Regions from separate parts of the Candidatus Symbiopectobacterium sp. NZEC135 genome, predicted to be linked through region 1. Evidence: predicted binding sites of a transcription regulator. Region 1 holds the regulator's gene; the other holds the start of a gene.

Region 1 (11,092 bases):
GCAACTCGAATTATTTAGGGTATCTTTGTCAATTGAAATAAAAAGGAAAAGAGGATGAGTTCACTCCCGGTGATGGTGCTGTTTGGCCTGTCCTTCCCGCCCGTATTCTTTGTATTGCTGGTATCGCTGGCACTGTTTTTCGTGTTGAACCGTGTTTTACAGCCCACCGGCGTTTATGACGTGGTATGGCATCCGGCGCTGTTTAACACCGCTCTGTTTTGCTGCCTGTTTTATCTGATCTTTCGCGTCTCCCTTTGAGGTCAATGTGAAAACCCTTGCTATAAAATTTCCTGTTGTCTCGCTGATAACCAAAAAGCTGCTGCGTGTGGGTATTACGCTGTGCGTGCTGTTGCTGGCTGCCATTGCGCTGCTGCGCGTTTGGGCGTTTTACACTGAATCGCCGTGGACGCGAGATGCGAAGTTCAGCGCAGACGTTGTGGCGATCGCGCCGGATGTCAGCGGGCTGCTGACAGAGGTGTTGGTGCATGACAATCAGCAGGTGAAAAAAGGGGATGTGCTTTTTGTTGTCGATCCACCCCGCTTTCAGCAAGCACAGGCGCAAGCGCAGGCAGATGTGGACTACTACCTGGCGTTGGTCAATGAAAAGCGACGTGAGTCTGGACGGCGCACGCGCCTCGGTGTACAGGCGATGTCGCAAGAAGCCATCGATCAGTCTGGCAGTGCGCTGGAAACCGCGCAGCATCAGTTAGCCAAGGCGCAAGCGACGTTGGCACTGGCGACGTTGGATCTGGAACGTACCGTGATTCGCGCGCCAGCGGACGGTTGGGTGACCAACCTCAACGTGCAGCGCGGCGAATACATTACGCGCGGCGCGACCGCCGTGGCGTTAGTGAAAAAGGGCTCGTTCTATCTGGTGGCCTACATGGAAGAGACCAAGCTGGCGAGCGTTCATGCTGGCGATCGCGTCGAGATCACGCCGCTGGGTAGCGATCGGCTGTTTTACGGTACGGTTGACAGCGTGGCGGCGGCGATCACCAACAGCAGCGCCAACGTAGACAGTAAAGGGCTGGCGACAGTGGACGCCAACCTGGAATGGGTGCGACTGGCACAGCGCGTGCCGGTAAGAATCCATCTGGATCAACAGCGCGATATTCCTTATCCGGCGGGCACTACGGCCACCGTGGTGATCGCGCAGGCTGACACCCCGCAAAACAAGCAGCCTTCACCGTTGATTCGTTTGCTCTATCGGCTGCGTGAGTTTGGTTAAGGCTCACTCATGATGAAAATGCCTGCTTTTCCCCACTGGCGTTTTGCCTGCAAACTCAGCGTTGCCGTTGTGCTGTCACTGTTTCTCGGTTTCCACTTTCAGTTGGAAACGCCGCGTTGGTCAGTGCTCACTGCGGCTATTGTAGCTGCTGGTCCTGCTTTTGCCGCCGGTGGCGATCCCTTTTCCGGCGCAATTCGGCACCGTGGCATATTGCGCATTGTGGGTACCTTTATCGGGTGTATCGGTGCGTTGGTGATTATTATCGCGACCATTCGTGCACCCGTGGTGATGCTGCTGCTGTGCTGCATATGGGCGGGATTCTGCACCTGGATTTCATCGCTGGTTAAGGTAGAAAATGCCTACGTATGGGGACTGGCGGGCTATACCGCATTAATTATCATCGTATCCACCCAGAGTGCGCCATTGCTGACGCCGCAGTTTGCCGTTGAGCGCTGTAGCGAGATTGTTTTAGGCATTGTTTGTGCCATTGTGGCCGATCTACTGTTCACCCCGCGCTCCATCAAACAGCATATCGACAGCAGCCTGGAGGGGCTGCTGGTGGATCATTATCGCCTGCTGCAACTGTGCATCCGTGGTGCATCGCGTGAAGAGATTGATGTCGCCTGGCATGGGCTGGTGCGCAAAAGCACCGCGTTGGCTGGCATGGGCAATCCGCTGCTGCTGGAGTCGGCGCGCTGGCAAAATAGCCACCGACGCATCAAAGCGCTGCTGGCACAATCATTTACCCTGATTACGCAGGCGTGTGAAACCTATTTGGTGTTGCAGGATAAACCCGAGCCGCTCAGAACCAGCCTGGCATTGCTGATAGAGGCGCCGGTAGCGTCGATGGCTGATGTGCGTAAGCGGGTGAAACAGCTGCGCCACGCGATTGCCGCCGGTGAGCGTAAGACGGTGCCGCCGACGCTGATTGGCTGGGTGGGGGCGGCAACACGCTATCTGTTACTGGCAAAAGGGATCCAGACTAACGCCCGTCTGACGCAGGTTGAGGGTGAACTGCTGCGGGATGAAGTGATGGTGAAAGCGGCATCCGCTGAGCGCCATCATGCGATGATCAACGGCTGGCGTACCGGCGTGGCGACGGCGGTAGGGTGTTTATTTTGGCTTATCACCGGTTGGACCTCAGGCAGTGCCTGTATGGTGATGATTGCCGTGGTGACGGCGCTGGCGATGCGCCTGCCCAACCCAAAACGCATGGCGGTCGATTTTCTGGTTGGCACGGTCTATGCCCTGCCGCTGGGTGCACTGCTGTTCATGTTTGTGCTGCCATCAACACAACAAAGCATGTTGCTGCTGTGCCTCAGTCTGGGCATTATGGCCTTCATCATCGGTATTGAGGTGCAAAAGCGGCGTATGGGATCGTTGGGGGCGCTGGCCAGCACCATCAATATTCTGGTGTTGGATAACCCGATGACGTTTAATCTCAGCCACTTTCTGGACAGCGCGATTGGGCAGGTTATCGGCTGCTTGCTGGCGTGGCTGGTTATCTTGTTGATTCGAGATAATTCACATGCGCGCACCGGGCAGACGTTGCTGAACCGCTTTGTTTACAGTGCGGTATCGGCTTTGACCACCAATCCTACCAAACGGCGTGAGAATCATCTGCCCGCGCTCTATCAGCAACTCTACCTGCTGCTGACCCTGTTTCCCAACGACATTGCCAAATACCGTCTGGCGCTGTCGCTGATTATTCTGCACCAACGTATGCGGAATCTACCGCTGCCAATGGACAGTGAACTGTCGGCGTTTCATCGTCGTCTTCGTCAAGCGGCAGAGCAGGTCAGCGACGCGCGACGAGAGATTTCCCGGCGTCACGCCTTTACTCAGTTGCTGACCCTATTGGATGCGTATCAGATTGCGCTATGCCAGCGTCAGATAGCACCGGAGATCGGTGCGTCCGTCGGCCGTATCACGGAGATACTGCACCGCTATCAGCACGCGTTGGTGGAGTAACGCCGAGGGTGACTCTACCGCACAGGGCGAGTTACCGCAGGGCGATTTACCTCAAGGGATTAGGCCTGATCTTCAGCCAGTTCACGCAGGTACTGGAAAATTTGGCGGTAAGATTTGGGCGGCTTGTTCGCGGCTTTTTCCTTCTGCGCATTGCGTACCAGTGAGCGTAGCTGTTGGCGATCGGCGTTCGGGTAGAGCCCGAGGATATCTGGGATGGCATCATCGCCTTCCTCAATCAGTCTGTCTCGCAATTGTTCCAGTTTGTGAAACAGAGCGACCTGCTGGTTGTGGCGGTTCTTCAGCTTATCCAGTGCGATTTGAATCGGTTCTGGATCGCGGGCACGCAGCATCTTACCGATCAGTTGCACCTGACGGCGGCGGCCCTCTTTTTTGATGCGTTGCGCCAGCTCAACCGCAGCACGCAGATCGTCATCCAGCGGGATGCGTTCGAGCGCATTTTTACCGAGTTCAATCAGCTCCACGCCAAGATCTTTCAGCGCTTCAGCATCGCGCTTGATTTCACTTTTGCTGACCCAGATGATCTCATCGTCTTCATCATCTTCGGCGTGCGGGTCCGGTACGTCGTCCAGCCACTCTTCAGGGTGTTTGTTCATCATCTCTTTCCGTAACAGTTCGGGCATGTGACGCGGTTAACGCCATAAAAAAGACGCCGATCCTAACAGGTTTGGGCTTTTTGCGAAATTATCCTGATATCCTGTTAGACTCAAGCATACACCTTTAGGCGCAGAAGAGGGGCAAGGCAGACGCCATTTCCCGGCTTCTGAACGGCTTTTAACTCAGTATGGCAGAACGATGACAATAATCACTCAGGTTGCAGAACAGCGTAAAGCATTGGAGCAGGCAGTCGCACAGGCGTTGGAGCTGGCGCGTGCTGGTTCAGATGCGGCAGAGGTGGCTATTTCCAAAACCACAGGGATCAGCGTCAGCACGCGCTACGGCGAGGTTGAAAATGTGGAATTCAACAGCGATGGCGCGTTGGGCATTACCGTATACCATCAGCAGCGTAAAGGCAGTGCGTCATCGACCGACTTGAGCCCGGCGGCCATCGCCCGCACCGTGCAGGCTGCGCTGGACATTGCCCGTTATACCTCGCCCGATCCCTTTTCTGGCCCGGCAGAACAAGAGCTGCTGGCGTTTGATGCCCCCGATCTCGATCTGTTTCATCCTGCTGCCTTGGATGCGGAAAAAGGCATTGAGCTGGCTGCGCGCGCCGAGCAGGCAGCGCTGAAAGCCGATACGCGCATTACCAATACCGAAGGAGGCAGCTTCAACAGCCACTACGGTATCAAAGTGTTTGGTAACAGCCACGGCATGCTGCAAAGCTATTTGTCGAGCCGCCACTCCATGTCGAGCTGTGTGATTGCTGAAGTGAACGGCGATATGGAGCGCGATTACGCTTACACCGTAGGACGTGCGCTGGACGATCTGCAAAGCCCCGAATGGGTCGGCGAAGAGTGCGCTCGCCGCACGCTCTCACGTTTATCACCGCGCAAGCTGCCAACCATGGAAGCACCAGTAATGTTTGCCGCCGAAGTGGCAACGGGTCTGTTCGGCCACTTAGTGGGGGCGATCAGCGGCGGTAATGTGTACCGTAAATCGACGTTCCTGCTCGACAAACTGGGCCAGCAGATCCTGCCGGATTGGCTCACTATTGAAGAGCTGCCGCATCTGCGTAAAGGGCTGGCGTCTACTCCGTTCGACAGTGAAGGGGTACGCACCGCACAGCGCAACATCGTTAAAGACGGCGTGCTGCAAACCTGGCTGTTGACCAGCTATGCAGCGCGTAAACTCGGCATGAAGAGCACCGGTCATGCCGGCGGTATTCACAACTGGCGTATTGCGGGTCAGGGGCTTAATTTCCAACAGATGCTCAAGCAGATGGATAAGGGCCTGCTGGTGACCGAGTTGATGGGGCAGGGCGTGAGTGCGGTAACGGGCGATTACTCGCGCGGGGCGTCAGGTTTTTGGGTGGAAAATGGCGAGATTCAGTATCCAGTGAGTGAAATCACCATCGCGGGTAACCTGAAAACCATGCTGCGCGATATGGTGACGCTGGGAGATGACATTGAAACCCGCAGCAATATTCAGTGCGGTTCGGCGCTGCTGCCGAGCATGAAGATCGCCGGGATGTAATCAGGCGTATACGTATACAACGGAATGTCTAGGGAGCAGGGAATGCCCGACAGCGCGTTCGATGTCGACCTCGCACAGCGACTGGCGCAGGATAAAACGGATTTTCGCAAGCGGCTGGCGCTGGTGGCACACCTGCGCGCCGAGCCGGATCCGCGCAGCCTGGTGATTTTGCACGACATGATGCAGCGGGATTTCGTGTTTGATGTGCGTTGGGCGGCCTGGGAGGCATTGACGGCAAAAGGGGAATCACCCGCCGAACCGCGTAAGAAAGCGGGCCATCTGATATCACGCATTTGGTGGCAAGGTTTGGGGGATAAATTGACGAACTGGTGGCTGCTGTGGCCGTTTTGACGCAATCATGACTGCCCTGAAATCAGGGCAGTGGGCGCGTGCTTAGCGATGATATTCGCCAGCGGCCTCAGGCTGATAGAGCAATTCCAGCACTTCCACGCGAGTTTCTGTACCGTTATGCAACTGCCAGTTAATGGTATTCCCAACGCGCAAACCCAGCAAGGCTGCGCCGAGCGGCGCCATCACAGAAAGCTGTTCCTTGCTGTCCTGCATGGCGGCAGGATAAACCAGTATTCGGGTGTGCTCTTCGTTAGTGTTTAAATCGCGAAAGCGTACCCGACTGTTCATGGTGACGACATCTGACGGGATGTCCTCTGAAGGCAAGATCTCGGCACGATCCAGCTCCTCATTCAACGCTTGTGCAATCGGTGTGCCTGCAAACGCAGGTTGTTCCAGCAGCCGATCCAGGCGCTCCGCATCCAGTTCGCTAATAGTCAGGTTAGGTTTCGTCATACTCCTCTCCAATAGGTTGGTAAAACATAACCCCTGATAAAACGCATAGCGGTAACAAACAACGTTACGTCATGGCAGTAAGATCAAGGTTCATAGGGATATAAGCACGTGCTGCATATATGAAAAAACAATATCAAGAGAAAAAGTCTACCGCATTTATAAAGCAACACCCCCGCGCCAGCGACGCGGGGGTGTTAATAAAAATGACAGATAACTTGTAACGAAGTTATACCATAAGGTAGCGTTATTACCTATGGCATTGTCGATTTTTGGGATTATTGTCGCGTGTTACTCTTCATCAAACCCAGCTTCGAATAACTCAACCACTGCCGCCAGTGCGGCGGTTTCATCTGTGCCGCTGGCTTCCACTTCAATGTGTTTACCCTGCGCGGAATCCAGCATGATCATGGCGATCACGCTGCTGGCTTCCGCCTCAACGCCGCTTTCGTTACGCAGCATCACTTCGGCATCAAAGCTTTGCACCAGCTCAAACAGCTTCATCGCCGGGCGCGCGTGCATGCCTAGCTTATTCTTGACGATGACGGTGTGTTTTACGGTCATTATTTACGTTTTTCCAGCGTGCGGTGGCGGGACTGTACGTTTTTGCCACGCGAGCGGAAATAGTCTGCCAGTTGCTCAGCCACATAGACGGAACGGTGTTTGCCGCCGGTACAGCCAATGGCAACCGTCAGGTAGCTGCGGTTGTTGGTTTCCAGCATCGGCAGCCACAACTCCAGATAGCTGCGCGTTTGGTAAATAAAGTTGTGCACTTCGGTATGGCGATCGAGGAACGCGGCAACCGGCTTGTCCAGCCCGGTCATCGGACGTAATTTCGGATCCCAGTGGGGGTTAGGCAGGAAGCGCACATCAAAGACGTAATCCGCATCGATGGGAATGCCGTGCTTGTAACCAAAGGATTCGAACACCATGGTCAGTTCACGCTCGCGTTTGCCCAACAACCGAGTACGCAGCATTTCCGCCAGTTCATGCACCGACATTTCAGAGGTATCAATGATCAGATCGGCGCGAGAACGCAACGGTTCCAGCAGGTCGTTCTCTTCATCGATGGCGCTTTCCAGCGAAAGATTTTTGCTGGAAAGAGGGTGTAAACGGCGCGTATCGCTGTAACGGCGAATCAGCGTATTGCGATCGGCATCCAGAAACAGCAGTTGCGGCGCAAAACTGGGCGGCAACTGATCCATGGCGTGCTCAAAGATTTCCGGCGATTCAGGCATGTTACGCACGTCAATGCTGACCGCTGCCGAGATATCGCGTTGTGCCAGCGTGTTGGCCAGTTCCGGCAGCAACACCACGGGCAGGTTGTCCACGCAATAAAAGCCCATATCTTCCAGGGCACGCAGGGCCACAGATTTTCCTGAACCTGAGCGACCACTGACAATCATCAGCACCATCCGACGACTCCCCTCCGGCTATAGCCTGCTTTTGTTACACCCTGACCGAGTGATTCATCTGTATGACGCATATCGTAGCGCGAATGTCTGAATGTCGCGCACTTTCTAGCGGGGATTAATCCCCTTCAATCATAATTTGGTAAAGCTCTTCGTCACTTTGTGCTGCCCGTAAACGCCGACACACACTTTTGTCAGCCAGACGTTTGGCGACAAGCGACAGTGTATGTAGATGGGTTTTACATTGTTCTGCGGGAACCAGCAAGGCAAAAAGCAAGTCTACGCCTTGATTATCAATAGCATCAAAGGATATTGGCTGTTCAAGCTGGATAAAGACCCCGGTGGCGCCCAAGGCGTTATCATCATCGAGTTTTCCGTGTGGGATCGCGATACCGCCGCCAATACCGGTACTGCCCATTCTTTCGCGCGTCAGCAATGCCTCGAAGATCAGCGGGGTCGGAAGGTTTAGCTGCCTGGCTGCCAATTCGCTGATGATTTCCAACGCCCGTTTCTTGCTTTGGCAATGAACGGTGCTGCGGGTGCACTCTTGGCGTAATACCGCGCTGAGTTGCAAAATGGGATCGTTATTCATGGTGTGTTCACTTAACGGCCCGCGCATCTCTGCACGCCTCTGGCGCTGTGCCAGAGGCGTATTCCTGCGCCCGAAGGCGGAGATGACGATCAGTGCTGTTTGAGTTTGTCCTTGTGTTTATTTAACTGACGCGCCAGTTTGTCGATCAACAGATCGATGGCGGCATACATGTCTTCAGATTCGGATGTGGCATGCAGTTCACCGCCATTAACGAACAGCGTAGCATCGGCAATTTGCTCCACTTTCTCCACCTTGAGCACCACGTTGATCTGGTTGATACGATCAAAGTATTGCTCCAGCTTGGCAAATTTTGTGTTAACGAACTCGCGTAATGCGGGTGTGATCTCGATGTGGTGTCCGGTGATATTCAGCTGCATAGCGTCTTCCTTCTCTGTAGAAATCAAACCAACTGCTTACGCTGGTTTGACGGCGGGATGGATAAAGACTCTCGGTACTTTGCGACGGTACGCCGCGCGACAATGATCCCTTGATCGGAGAGCAGCGTTGTCAGCTTGCTGTCACTCAAGGGTTTGCCGGGGTTTTCCGCAGCGATCAATTTTTTCACCAGCGCCCGAATAGCAGTGGATGATGCCTCACCGCCGCTGTCGGTATTTACATGGCTGGAGAAGAAATATTTTAGTTCGAAAATGCCACGTGGGCTGTGAAGAAATTTCTGGGTTGTGACGCGTGAGATGGTTGATTCATGCATATCCACAGCCTGAGCGATATCCGCCAGCACCATGGGTTTCATAAACTCTTCACCTTTATCAAAGAAATCCTGCTGTTGTTCCACAATGCAGCGTGTGACCTTAAGCAGCGTATCGTTGCGGCTCTCCAGACTTTTTATCAGCCAGCGCGCCTCTTGCAGGTGGCTGCGGATAAATTGGCTGTCGCTGTCGTTACGTGCGCTGTGGCCGAGCGCTGCATACTGCTGGTTGACTTGCAGGCGCGGCACGCTGTCAGTGTTGAGTTCCACCACCCAGCGGTCTTGATGCTTGCGCACCAGCACGTCGGGGATCACATACTCCGACTCGCCGGTATTGATGGATTGGCCCGGACGCGGATCGAGTGACTGAATCAGTGCCAGCGCCTCTTTCAGCGCATCCTCTTTAATGCGACTGGCGCGGATCAGCGTGCGAAAATCATGATTGGCCAGCAAATCGAGGTAGTCATTGACGATAAGCTTGGCTTCCGCCAGCCACGGGGTTTCTGGGGCAAACTGCGACAGTTGGATTTGCAGACAATCGCGCAAATCACGCGCTGCCACCCCGACCGGGTCAAAACGTTGCACGCGTTTTAACACCGCTTCCACTTCCTCAATCGTCACGTCATCGTCGCCGATGCTCTCGAGAATGTCTTCCAGCGGAACGGTCAGATAGCCGGTGGTGTCCACTGCATCGACAATCGACGTGGCGATAGCCGCATCGGTGTCGGAAAACGGCGTCAATTCCACCTGCCACATCAGGTAATCCTGCAAAGTTTGCGTGGTTTCACCCTGATAGACAGGCAGTTCTTCGTCGCGGTAATCGGTGCCAGTGCCTGAGGGCGTGCCTGCGGAGTAGATTTCATCCCAGGTGGCGTCAAGCGGCAGTTCTTCCGGCATATCTTTTTGCTCAAGGGCTTCGCGCGTATCCAGCGATTCGCTGTCGCTCGTTTCCTGAGTGTCGATTTCATCGTGGCTGTCGGTTTGTTCAAGCAACGGGTTGCTTTCCAGCGCTTGTTGGATCTCTTGCTGGAGTTCAAGCGTAGACAACTGAAGCAGACGGATCGCCTGCTGAAGTTGTGGCGTCATGGCCAGTTGTTGACTTAGCCTGAGTTGCAAACCTTGCTTCATAACTCGTGTCACTTTCCCTTAAATGGAACGCCCATTGCAAACGTTACAGTATCAAAGTCGGAAGCCTTCGCCCAGATAGACGCGTTTCACCTGCTCATCCTCCAGGATTTCGCTGGGTGAACCGTGGGAAATAAGCTGCCCCTGGCTGACGATATAGGCGCGTTCGCACACATCCAACGTTTCACGCACGTTGTGATCGGTAATCAGCACGCCCAGACCGCTGTCGCGCAGGTGCTCAATGATTTTTTTTATGTCGAGCACCGAAATCGGATCGACACCGGCAAAGGGTTCATCCAGCAAAATAAATTTAGGATTGGCCGCCAGTGCGCGAGCGATCTCTACGCGACGACGTTCGCCGCCGGACAGGGATTGTCCCAGACTATCGCGTAAATGAATAATATGGAATTCTTCCATTAACTCATTGGCGCGATCGTCCTGCTGCTCCGGCGTCAGGTCTTTGCGAATCTGCAAGACGGCCATCAGGTTGTCATAGACGCTCAAACGGCGAAAGATCGACGCTTCTTGCGGCAAATAGCCGATGCCGCGGCGCGCGCGTTCATGCAAGGGCAGCAAGCTTATCTCTTCATCATCAATCACGATCCGCCCGGAATCGCGCTGGACAATGCCGACAACCATATAGAATGTCGTGGTCTTTCCCGCACCATTCGGCCCGAGCAACCCGACGATTTCACCGGAGTTGACCGTTAAACTTACGTTTTCGACCACACGACGGCCCTTGTAGGCCTTCGCTAGGTTTTCTGCGATTAATGTTGCCATAGGTTATTCAGTTGCCTGTGGTTGCTGCTTGGCTTTTTGAGACGCCGGTGCGGCAGCTTTGCCGTTCTTTTCCTGTAGCTGCGAGGGCACCAGCACGGTGGCTACGCGTCCGCCTTTGTCGCCCCCCACCGCTTCCATCTGTTGCTGTTTCACCAGATAGGTGATGCGATCGCCTTTCACGTTGCTATCCAGTTGTTCCAGATAGGCGTTACCCGTCAGCGTGATCTTATCCTGCGCCAGTTCATAGCGCACTTTCTGTGCGCGGCCTTTCATCGGCTTGCCGTTATCTTGCATCTGGTAGAAAGTGACCGGATTCCCAAAGG
Region 2 (11,092 bases), on a different contig from region 1:
ATTCGTCAACGCGAAGCGCTCAGGGCCGAAGGGATAACCTTTACACGTCAGGGCAAAATCGATCTCGCACGCTATGGCTGGCAGGGCGAAACGCCTTGAGAGCCACGAGGTGTTACCCCTGAGTGCTGAGCGGTGCTTGTGCACTGGGTGTCAACATACCTCCCTGCGAATGGGTTGGCAGTGCCACTGACTCCACGGGAATCAACAGCAAATCCGCGCGCGTCACACCGTTGGTGATCACCGCAGGGATGTCCTGCGTCGCCATCACCACGCGATTATCAATGGTCACCGCTGCGCTGAGCAAAATACGCGCATTCGGCTGAATGTCGGCAGGGTTATACGGCAAGGAGAAGATAAACGGCGCCTGTTTCCCATCCGTCCATGCTACCTTTTGCGCCACCACGCGCGACGGCGCATCCGATACGCTGGCATCAGAAACCGTAACCGTTAAGGCAGCATTGGGCGGCAGCGCGATGCGCTGATGCAGATTAATGGTACCGCTGACAGCAGGCATGGCAAGCTGGGTTTGTGCAGCGGTCGGCGAATCGGTGACGGTTGTCGCGGCTAGCGCCGCGCCAGTCAACACGACAGATAACGTGATACCACCTAAGATATGCCATAATTTCATTGGCGAGTCTCCTTTCGTTATTGTCTGTAACGACGTCAGGCATTAGCTGCAATGCATAACACAAACGTTTTGCGCTGCATGCTTACACTGACGCGATAATGAAAGTATGACCTACATTAGCCATTTGGCAGCGTTCAACATTCTGAATTTATCATTTTTCGAAAATACCGATGCTGAAGCTTACTGCCCGCCCTTATAGGCTTGATGACTTACCGTTATACATTAACGACACTTATTTCCACCAAGGGAGAGTATCCATGAGCCATGCACTACAGCATCTTCTCGAATTGCTGAAGTTGGAAAAGATCGAGGAAGGACTCTTCCGGGGACAAAGCGAAGATTTAGGGCTACGCCAGGTGTTCGGCGGGCAGGTGGTCGGTCAGGCACTGTATGCGGCCAAACAGACTGTCGAAGCGGGCCGAGGGTTGCACTCCTTTCACAGCTACTTTTTATTGCCGGGAGACAGCCGAAAACCCATTGTCTACGATGTGCAGAACCTGCGTGATGGCAACAGTTTTAGCGCACGGCGTGTCAGCGCCATCCAAAACGGTAAGCCTATCTTTTTTATGACCGCCTCTTTTCAGCGCCAAGAGAACGGCTTTGAACATCAAAACACCATGCCGGAAGTCCCTGCGCCTGAATCCTTGCCTTCAGAACAAGAGATTGCGCAGAGCATGGTACATTTACTGCCTGAACAGTTCCGTGACAAATTTCTGCAACAGCGCGCCATCGAAATGCGGCCGGTAAAATTTCATAACCCACTCAAAGGTCACGTGGATGAACCCGTGCGTCACGTATGGTGCAGAGCCAATGGCACCATGCCCGATGACGAACGCATTCATAAATACCTGCTGGGTTATACATCGGACTGCAATTTTCTGCTCACTGCGTTGCAACCGCACGGCGTTGGATTCCTTGAGCCGGGTATGCAAGTCGCCACCATCGACCACTCGATGTGGTTCCACCGTCCTTTCCGCCTTGATGACTGGCTGCTCTACACGGTGGAAAGCACATCAGCATCAGGTGCTCGCGGTTTTGTTCGCGGGCAATTCTACACGCGCGAAGGGGTGCTTGTCGCTTCAACAGTACAAGAGGGCGTGATGCGCCAGCATAGTGCGCCCTGAAAAACGGTGTAGAACTCCTCGCTATCAGCGATTAAGCAAAAAAAACGCGGACCGAAGTCCGCGTTTTTCCTATTTTAGACCATTTACTGGTTGTAAGCGTTTTCGCCGTGGCTGTTAACATCCAGGCCTTCACGCTCTTGTTCTTCAGGAATACGCAGGCCAACGGCCAGGTCTGCCACTTTGAACGCGATGAACGCAGCAACACCGGACCAAATGAACGCGATGATCACGCTAAACAGCTGCACCCAAACCTGATGCGCCATGGTGACGCCTTCTGCGTAGCCAACACCGCCCAGAGAAGCCGAAGTGAAGACCCCAGTCAGGATACACCCTACGATACCGCATACGCCGTGAACGCCGAACACATCACACGGGTCATCAACGCGCAGCCATCTTTTCAGTACCGTCACACCCCACAGGCCTGCAAAACCGCCTATCAGGCCAATAATCAACGCACCACCCACACCCACAGTGCCCGCCGCTGGCGTAATAGCAACCAAGCCCGCGATACAACCGGAACAGGCACCTAACAAAGAAGGTTTGCCGCGCGCCATCCACTCACCGATAACCCACGCCAGAATCGCACCAGCAGTAGCCACTACGGTATTCAGGAAAGCCAAACCGGCGATTTCGTTAGCGGCAGCAGCAGAACCGGCGTTAAAGCCAAACCAGCCGACATAAAGGATAGCGGTACCGGTAAACACCATCGGCAGGTTGTGCGGTTTGAAGGCTTCTTTACCGAAACCGGCACGTTTGCCCAGCAGATAAGCACCGGTCAACCCCGCAACCGCGGCATTGATGTGCACCACAGTACCGCCTGCGAAGTCCAGCGCGCCATCAGCCGCCAGGAAGCCGCCGCCCCAGACCATGTGCGTCAACGGCAGATAAGAGAATGTCAGCCAGATAGCAGCAAAAATCAGTACCGCAGAGAAACGGATACGTTCAGCAATCGCACCAACCACCAGCGCGACAGTAATGCACGCGAAGGAAGCCTGGAACGCGACGTGAATCAGTTGGTAAATCGTGCCAGATTGCGATTTCAGCTCGATGCCTTTAAGCATGAACATATCCAGTCCGCCAAAGAAGGCATTACCGGTCGCAAAGGCCATGCTGTAACCGTAGATAACCCACAGCACGCACACCATGGCAAACGTTACGGTAACCTGGGTCAACATGGAGAGCACGTTCTTGGAGCGAATCAGGCCGCCGTAGAACAGCGCAATGCCGGGCAGCGTCATGAACAGTACCAGCGCGGTACAAATCATCATAAAAGCGTTATCCGCTTTATCGATTGCCGGTGTATCAGCGGCCATTGCCAGCGACGGAAGTAGCGCTGCGGCGGCAAGGCCTAATAATGAAGAGACACGTATTTTCATTTTCATCCATCCCAATTTTTCGTCAGCCAGGCATTACAGTGCGGCGTCGTCAGTTTCGCCCGTACGAATACGGATAACGCGTTGCAGTTCAGCAACAAAAATCTTACCGTCGCCAATTTTACCGGTGTAAGCCGCTTTACTAATCACATCAACGACTTCATCAACCTGATCGTCAGCGATGGCAATATCAATTTTCACTTTCGGCAAAAAGTTGACGCTATATTCAGCACCGCGATACAGCTCGGCATGGCCTTTCTGGCGTCCAAATCCCTTCACCTCAGTGACGGTGAGCCCCTGGATGCCGACAGAAGATAAGGCTTCACGCACATCTTCCAGCTTGAATGGTTTTATCACCACAGTAACCAGTTTCATTATCTTCCCCTTACCAATTAAGTTCAGACTTACGCCCGCCACCATTTCGAATAACCTTCACGACAGGGATAAAGCAAAGGCTGTGCCATAAATGAAAGGAACCGATAATTGCACAGGGAAATAACGTGGAACCTGCCTGGAGAAGTAAAAGGAAAGGATAAAGATGTGATGTTGCGCACACGCAGTGCATCAATTTGGTGCGTCGCGCGTAATTGCGGTGCACGAGACGGAAAAATGAAAATCATCTGCCTGTTGATGGTGCGCGGATAAAAACCAGCGCAACAGGCAGTACACCTTTTATCCAATGACGGAAACGGGTTCATCCTCGCTGGCAGCCAACTCCTGCCCCGCCAGTTGCAGTTGATACATCTGGTAGTAACGCCCGCGACGTTGCAGTAATTGCTCGTGCGTCCCCTGCTCTACCGTTTCACCATGATGTAGCACCAGTATATTGTCAGCCTCGACCACGGTGGAAAGACGGTGCGCAATCACCACCAGCGTGGTGTGACGACGGATAAGACGCAATGCACGCTGAACCGCCTGCTCAGTGCCAGAATCAATATTGGCCGTCGCCTCGTCAAGAATCAGTATTTTGGGTGGTTTCACCAACACACGGGCCAGAGAAAGAAGCTGCTTTTGTCCCACAGAAAGCGTATTGCCTTGCTCGCCAATGGCGCTGTGTATGCCTTCAGGCAGTGCCGTTGCCAACGCGGTGAGCTGAACAATCTCCAAGACGCGCCACACTTCATCTTCAGGAATTTCGCGCCCCAGCGTAACGTTGGCATAAAGTGAATCCGCCAATACCATAGGGTCTTGTTGCACCATTGCGACATTTTGTCGTAATACCTGATGGGATAACGACGTCAGCGGACGCTCATCCAGCCGAATTTCCCCTTCATCCGGTTGATAATATCCCATCAACAAACTCGCTAACGTACTCTTGCCACTGCCGGTATGCCCAACCAGCGCCACAAAGCCGCGCGCTGGCACCTGCACGCTGATATGGTTCAGGACGCGCTGATTATCCCGGTAGGCAAAAGACACGTTCTCCATCTCGATGCTGCCCGCCGCTAATGGGCGCGAATCATCGCCATAGGACTGCTGCACCGCATCCATCAGTTCAAAGATACGCTCACCGGCGACTACTGCCTGTTGTAACATAGACTGCTGGGTGGTCAACGCAATCAACGGCTCGTTGAGACGACCCAGATAGCTGATAAAGGCGTAAAGCACACCAACACCGACCGTTCCCACCGAGCTAAAACCAAACTGAATCAACAGCCCACACAGCACCATGGCAGAAAATAGGCTCAATAGCGGGCGCAGTAGTACGCCATCGAGTCGCAGCGTTTTCATTCTTGCCTGAAAATGCGCGCGGCTTGAAGCACCCAGCTTGTCACCAAAACGCGCCTGTTGGCGGAATTGCTGGATCACGGACATGCCCGAGATCGCCTCATTAAAACCATCGTTAATATCTGCCAGATAGCGGCGCAGCCGCCGCACAATCGGCGTACTGAAATGCTGATAGATCGCCATCACAATAGCCACTGCGGGGAAGATCATCACGGCAATCAGCGCCATGCGCCAATCGAGCGTGAACATCGCTACCAGCATGGCTCCGATTAGCGCCATACTGCGCAGTACGGTGGACACCACGGTGACATACAGATCGCGCACCACCTCGGTGTCATTGGTAACGCGGGAAATCAGTTGCCCCACGGGTTGCGTATCAAAGGTACTTAACGGTTGACGCAACGCAGCATCCATCACATCAATACGCAACTGTTGTACTACGCCTACCGCAACGCGGTTGAACAGTAGCGATTGCACGTAATGCAACAGTGCAGCGGACAATTGCAGCAAAATATAAACCGCTGCCAAGCCCCCCGCCAGTGCCAGAGGAATATTGCCTTTTGCCACCAGATGATCGATGAAATAGCTTACCAGTGCCGGCCCAGCCACTTCGGCAACTGCTGCCACCCAGAGCATCACCACGCCCAAGATCAGGGATTTCCGCCAAGGAGAACCATACGCCAATAGCCGTTTTAACGTCGGCCATAACTGCTTTGCGTTAGCCAATTGTCATCTCTCTCTTGACCGGCTCTTCATCCAGCGCCGCCTCTAACTGCTGATAGCGAAACATGTCGCGATACCATCCGACTTGCGACGCCAATGTGCCATGGCTGCCACGTTGCGCCACGCTACCCTGCTGTAAAACCAGAATTTCGTCGGCTTCAGTGAGGGCCGAAAGACGGTGCGCGCTGATAATCAACGTGCGTTTCTCACCCCAACGTTTCAGGTTTTGCAAAATACGGTGCTCGGTGCGCCCATCAACCGCCGACAGCGCATCATCAAGGACCAAGATCTCCGCGTCCAACAGCAGCGCGCGTGCAATGGCAATACGCTGTTTTTGTCCACCGGAGAGCATTACGCCGCGCTCACCCACTTGGGTTTCATAGCCTTGCGGTAAGCGCGTAATATCATCATGGACGCTGGCCAGACGTGCGGCGTGCTGAATCTGCGCCAGCGTGGCGCTGGGGTTCCCGAGCGCAATATTGTTCGCCACGGTGTCGGAGAACAAAAAGGGCGTTTGCCCGACCACCGCGAAACGTTGACGCAGACTATCCAGATTCAGCGTTGCGAGCGGAAGGCCATGAAAGCGAATCTCGCCGTCATCGAGATCGTAATGGCGCAGGATCAAAGCTAAAAGCGTACTTTTACCGGAACCGGTAGGGCCGCACAGTCCCAGCATGTTGCCCGGCGCGAGCGAGAACGCCACCCGATCCAGCACCGGGCGCGATTGCTGCGGATAAGCAAAGGCGCAAATATCGACATCCAAATTACCGCGGCCCGGTGGCAGTGGTGCATCGCCGTCTGCCACCACCGGTGCTTCATTCAACAGTTGTCGAATCCGCCCGTAAGCCGCACTGCCGCGCTCCACGATGTTGAACATCCACGCCAGCGCCAGCATCGGCCAAATCATCAGGCCCAGATACATCACGAAGCTGGTCAGTTGCCCTAACGTCAACGTCCCCTGAACAATCATCCAACTGCCACCCCCGACGGCAAGCAGGTGTGAGAAACCGACGGCGATATAAATCGTCGGGTCGAAACGCGCATCGACCCGGGCCACGTGCATGTTTTTTTGCCCCGCATCCTCAGCCACTGCCGCGAACCGGCTTGACTGGTAATCCTCCAACCCAAAGGCCTTGATCATACGAATGCTGGTCAGGCTTTCTTGCGCCTGATCGTTCAGTGAAGAGAATGCCGCCTGTGCGCCCTTAAAGCGCTGATGCAACTGTGTACCATAGTGTTTGATCACCAACGCCATAATGGGCATCGGCAACAGCGCCAACAGAGTCAGTTGCCAACTGATTTGGGTACTCATCACCACCAACACCGCGCATCCCATTACCATGGAATCCACCAGCGTCAACACCCCTTCCCCAGCGGCAAACACCACGCGATCGACATCGTTGGTGGCACGAGCAATCAGGTCGCCAGTACGATGACGCAGATAAAAAGCAGGATGCTGGAGGCTCAACTGGCGATAAAAACTGTCCCGCAGCTCCACGGCCAACTGGTATGAAGCGCCAAACAAAAAGATGCGCCATACATAACGCAACAGATAAACCATAACCGCGATCAGCAGCATCACGCCGATCCATTTCATTACCGCCGCTGCGGGCATCGCATCGCGCGTAACGCCATCCACAATCACACCAACCAGCTTAGGTGGCAGCAGTTGCAGGATGGCGATAATGATAAGAAGAACCACGGCCCCGAGGTATCGCCGCCATTCTCGACGAAAATACCAGGCCAATTGAGCAAAAAGTCGCACGCTGTTGTTATTCCATTTTCCAGAAAGGGCTGCAAAACATCACAGGGCCATTATACAGAAAGCTTATGCGCGTCATCATTTATACCCGAAATAATTCGGGTTGCAGCAAGGCGGCAAGCACTGCCCCAAGGCAGAATCTCACAGAGGAGATTCATCACGGAGCGATCGGGAGTGCGGTGGTGTACTTTATCCGCTCCATGGCAAAGCTGGAGGTCACATCAATCAGACCAGGAATGCCGCTAACCAGACGTTTGTAAAAATTATCATAGCTTTTCATGTCGGCGACCTGGACCTGCATCAGGTAATCGTACTCTCCCGCCATGCGATAAAATGACAACACTTCGGGCATATCCGATACCACCTGGGAAAATTTTTCATACCAGGCACTGTTATGCTGCTGCGTTTTTAATAGCACAAAAGCCGTCAACCCCAACCCCAGACGTTCGTTATCCAGCAGCGCAACGCGAGCACGGATATAGCCCTCTTCTTCCAGACGTTTTAGACGTTTCCAGCAGGGGGTCGATGTCAAATGCACCGCATCGGCCAGCGTTTGCAACGACAAGGTGCAGTCGTGTTGCAATAGGTTTAGCAGCGCACGATCGATTTTATCCAGCATAGCGGCATTCCAGAATCATTTTCCCCCTATTTCACGCGCAACAGAATGAAAAGGCAACCAACGTGCGGAAAAACCCGCCGTTTTCCTTTTATCATCCCACGCCAGAGCCATAAGACAAATCAATTTCCATAAAAATCGAAAACAGAAGAAAAAAAACCCATATAAATGAGAATTTAAAGAAAATAATTACCCAGAAGCCCTTAATTGAAGTTAAAAAAACAATCTTTTTTTCCACAAAACCAGATACGCTATCCCTATAAATGCAAAACGGGTAAAGAGAGCAAGATCATGACAACGGCATGGGTGAAACAGGCCATTAGCGCTATTGATGCGGATTTTCAGCGTTCTGCCGATACCCATCTGATTCGCCTGACATTACCGCACTATCCAGGGATTTACTTCTATCTCAAGGATGAAAGCACGCACCCAAGCGGCAGCCTGAAGCATCGCCTGGCGCGTTCGCTGTTTCTGTATGGCTTGTGCAACGGCTGGATTAAGGAAGGCACACCCATTATTGAAGCGTCTTCCGGCAGCACCGCCATCTCGGAAGCCTACTTTGCTCGCCTGCTGGGCCTGCCTTTTATTGCCGTTATGCCCAGTTGTACTGCCAAGCGTAAAGTGGAACAGATTGCCTTCTACGGTGGACACTGCCACTTCGTTGAGCAATCCAGCCAGATCTATGCGGCATCGGAGCAACTGGCGCGTGAACTGAACGGCCACTATATGGATCAGTTTACCTACGCTGAGCGCGCTACCGATTGGCGTGGCAATAACAATATTGCTGACAGTATTTTCCGCCAGATGGCGCGTGAACCCTACCCGGTTCCCGATTACATCGTGATGAGTGCAGGCACCGGCGGCACTTCCGCCACTTTAGGGCGCTATATCCGCTATCAGGGTATCGACTCACAGTTGATGGTGGTCGATCCACAGAACTCGGTGTTTTTTGATTACTACCATCAGCGTGACCGCGGCCTGACGGGGCACTGCGGCAGTAAAATTGAGGGGATCGGTCGCCCACGCGCAGAGCCCTCGTTTATTCCTGACGTGATCGACAGCATGATGCAGGTACCGGATGCCGCCAGCATTGCCACACTGTATTGGCTGGAGAGTATTTTGGGACGCAAGGTCGGCGCATCCACCGGTACTAACGTCTGGGGCATGTTACAACTGGCTAATCAGATGCGCGCGCAGGGTAAACAAGGGGCGATCGTCACCCTGCTGTGTGACAGCGGGGAGCGTTATCTGGATACCTATTACAATACCGACTGGGTAGCGCAAAACATCGGCGATATCAGCCCGTATCTGGCGCAACTCAACGCGGGGCAATCACAGAATCAACGAGAGCTGATTTTGGCCTGATACCGCGTTAACGCTGAAAACGGCACGGTTTTGCTATAGCATGTACCTTTTACGTCACACGGGGCGCATCGCCCTTGAGCATCAAAGGTAGAGCAATGACAAAACGCGCGGTTGTCGTTTTTAGCGGCGGGCAGGATTCCACCACCTGTTTGATTCAGGCACTCAGCCTGTATGATGAAGTGCACTGTGTCACTTTCGACTACGGTCAGCGCCACCGGGCAGAAATCGATATTGCGCGCGCGCTTGCAAATAAATTGGGGGCCAAAGCACACAAAGTGCTGGATGTCGGTTTACTCAATGAATTGGCTGTCAGTAGCCTGACGCGCGACAATATTGCCGTACCCGATTACGACCCCTCTGCGTCCGGTATTCCCAGTACGTTCGTGCCCGGACGCAATATTCTGTTTCTTACGCTGGCGGCCATTTATGCCTATCAGGTCGGCGCGCAAGCGGTGATCACTGGCGTCTGTGAAACCGACTTTTCGGGCTATCCTGACTGCCGTGATGAGTTTGTCAAAGCCTTAAATCACGCTATCGTGCTCGGCATCGCCCGTGACATTGCGTTTATTACGCCGCTCATGTGGCTCAACAAGGCCGAAACCTGGGCATTGGCTGACCATTACCACCATCTGGATACGGTGCGCAACCAGACGCTGACCTGCTACAACGGGATTCAGGGCGACGGTTGCGGCCAGTGTGCGGCGTGTCATTTGCGTGCAAATGGCTTAACGCAGTATCAGCAAGATCGGGTCGGCGTGATGGCGTCAATGAAACGTAAAACCGGTTTGCAATAAGGTCAGCGAATAGCGGGGTAAGCTGGCTAGCACCTTACCCCACGTTCACTACGCTACTGATGAACCATCGGAGGCTGGTGGCTGCATAAACGCCTGCAAATGCGCCAACAACTCGCCTTCCAACGGCAATGCCTTTTGCGTCGTTAGATCGATACAGACAAAGGTTAAGGTGGCATCGACCACTGCAGCTTCATCCGTAGTACGCACCATCTTTTGGCTAATCACGCCACTTTTGGCATTGAGGTGCAACAAAGCGCTCTCAATACGCAACACGTCCCCTAATACCGCCGGGGTACGATAATTGATGTTGATATTGACCACGATAAACGCAATGTCATGCTGTTGCATCCACTGAAAAGCGGGCAAATTCTCCAGCCATTGCCAACGCGCCTCCTCCATAAACTCCAGATAGCGTGCGTTGTTGACATGCTGATAGACATCAATGTGAAAGCCGCGAACAGTAATAAAGGTATGCACCACGTAATGACTCCTCAACAAATTAACGCCACAAACTGGTTGGACCTGCTGCTAAGGTTAGCAGAAAATAACGGCAGTGAATAACCGCACTGCCGTGCAGGCGTAGCACCAGAGATCGGGATTACAACGAATCGGACGCTTACAGCACGAGGCGCGCTCGGTTATTCTCAATCAGCATCGGTCCGATGCCGGGCACCTCCTGCAACTGTGCAATGTCAGTAAAAGGACCGTTCTCATCGCGATATTGCACGATCGCCTCCGCTCTACGCATGCCTATCCCTTGTAGCTGGGTCAATTGCTGCGCGGTCGCCGTATTGATATTCACCGTTTCCTGTGTCGACGCCGTTGACTGTGACGGTGATGATGAGGCTCCACCGTTTGCTGCCGCCTCTCCCGTTTGAGCCAGTGTCCCGCCTGTGAAAGCAGATAAACCCAAGGCCAGACACAAACACAGCGCTGACATTCCTTTCCTTTTCATACGGTATCTCCCTCTTGATTAATT

The links. The regulator sigma-54, encoded in region 1, starts transcription at its own class of promoters, with help from an activator protein. The targets are predictions, from matches to a motif close to GTTGGCACANNTTTCGCTNT.
Region 2: the regulator sigma-54 is predicted to act here: its motif matches at 3,571-3,590, upstream of glnK (P-II family nitrogen regulator).

What each region holds. Positions count from the first base shown of each region.
Region 1 covers NZ_JAGFPF010000014.1:78,643-89,734, reverse strand. Annotated here, with positions in the region: gene aaeX (p-hydroxybenzoic acid efflux pump operon protein AaeX) at 55-258, shown strand; gene aaeA (p-hydroxybenzoic acid efflux pump subunit AaeA) at 281-1,228, shown strand; gene aaeB (p-hydroxybenzoic acid efflux pump subunit AaeB) at 1,241-3,199, shown strand; gene yjgA (ribosome biogenesis factor YjgA) at 3,259-3,813, opposite strand; gene pmbA (metalloprotease PmbA) at 4,013-5,353, shown strand; gene J5224_RS10135 (hypothetical protein) at 5,396-5,704, shown strand; gene rnk (nucleoside diphosphate kinase regulator) at 5,747-6,157, opposite strand; gene npr (PTS phosphocarrier protein NPr) at 6,446-6,718, opposite strand; gene rapZ (RNase adapter RapZ) at 6,718-7,569, opposite strand; gene ptsN (PTS IIA-like nitrogen regulatory protein PtsN) at 7,685-8,158, opposite strand; gene hpf (ribosome hibernation promoting factor) at 8,248-8,535, opposite strand; gene rpoN (RNA polymerase factor sigma-54) at 8,559-9,992, opposite strand; gene lptB (LPS export ABC transporter ATP-binding protein) at 10,044-10,769, opposite strand; gene lptA (lipopolysaccharide ABC transporter substrate-binding protein LptA) at 10,773-11,092, opposite strand, start outside.
Region 2 covers NZ_JAGFPF010000005.1:133,741-144,832, reverse strand. Annotated here, with positions in the region: gene J5224_RS05150 (MGMT family protein) at 1-99, shown strand, start outside; gene J5224_RS05145 (YbaY family lipoprotein) at 113-628, opposite strand; gene tesB (acyl-CoA thioesterase II) at 886-1,752, shown strand; gene amtB (ammonium transporter AmtB) at 1,836-3,128, opposite strand; gene glnK (P-II family nitrogen regulator) at 3,162-3,500, opposite strand; gene J5224_RS05125 (SmdB family multidrug efflux ABC transporter permease/ATP-binding protein) at 3,798-5,579, opposite strand; gene J5224_RS05120 (SmdA family multidrug ABC transporter permease/ATP-binding protein) at 5,572-7,341, opposite strand; gene J5224_RS05115 (Lrp/AsnC family transcriptional regulator) at 7,496-7,957, opposite strand; gene J5224_RS05110 (PLP-dependent cysteine synthase family protein) at 8,246-9,319, shown strand; gene queC (7-cyano-7-deazaguanine synthase QueC) at 9,415-10,113, shown strand; gene J5224_RS05100 (acyl-CoA thioesterase) at 10,162-10,590, opposite strand; gene J5224_RS05095 (ComEA family DNA-binding protein) at 10,730-11,068, opposite strand.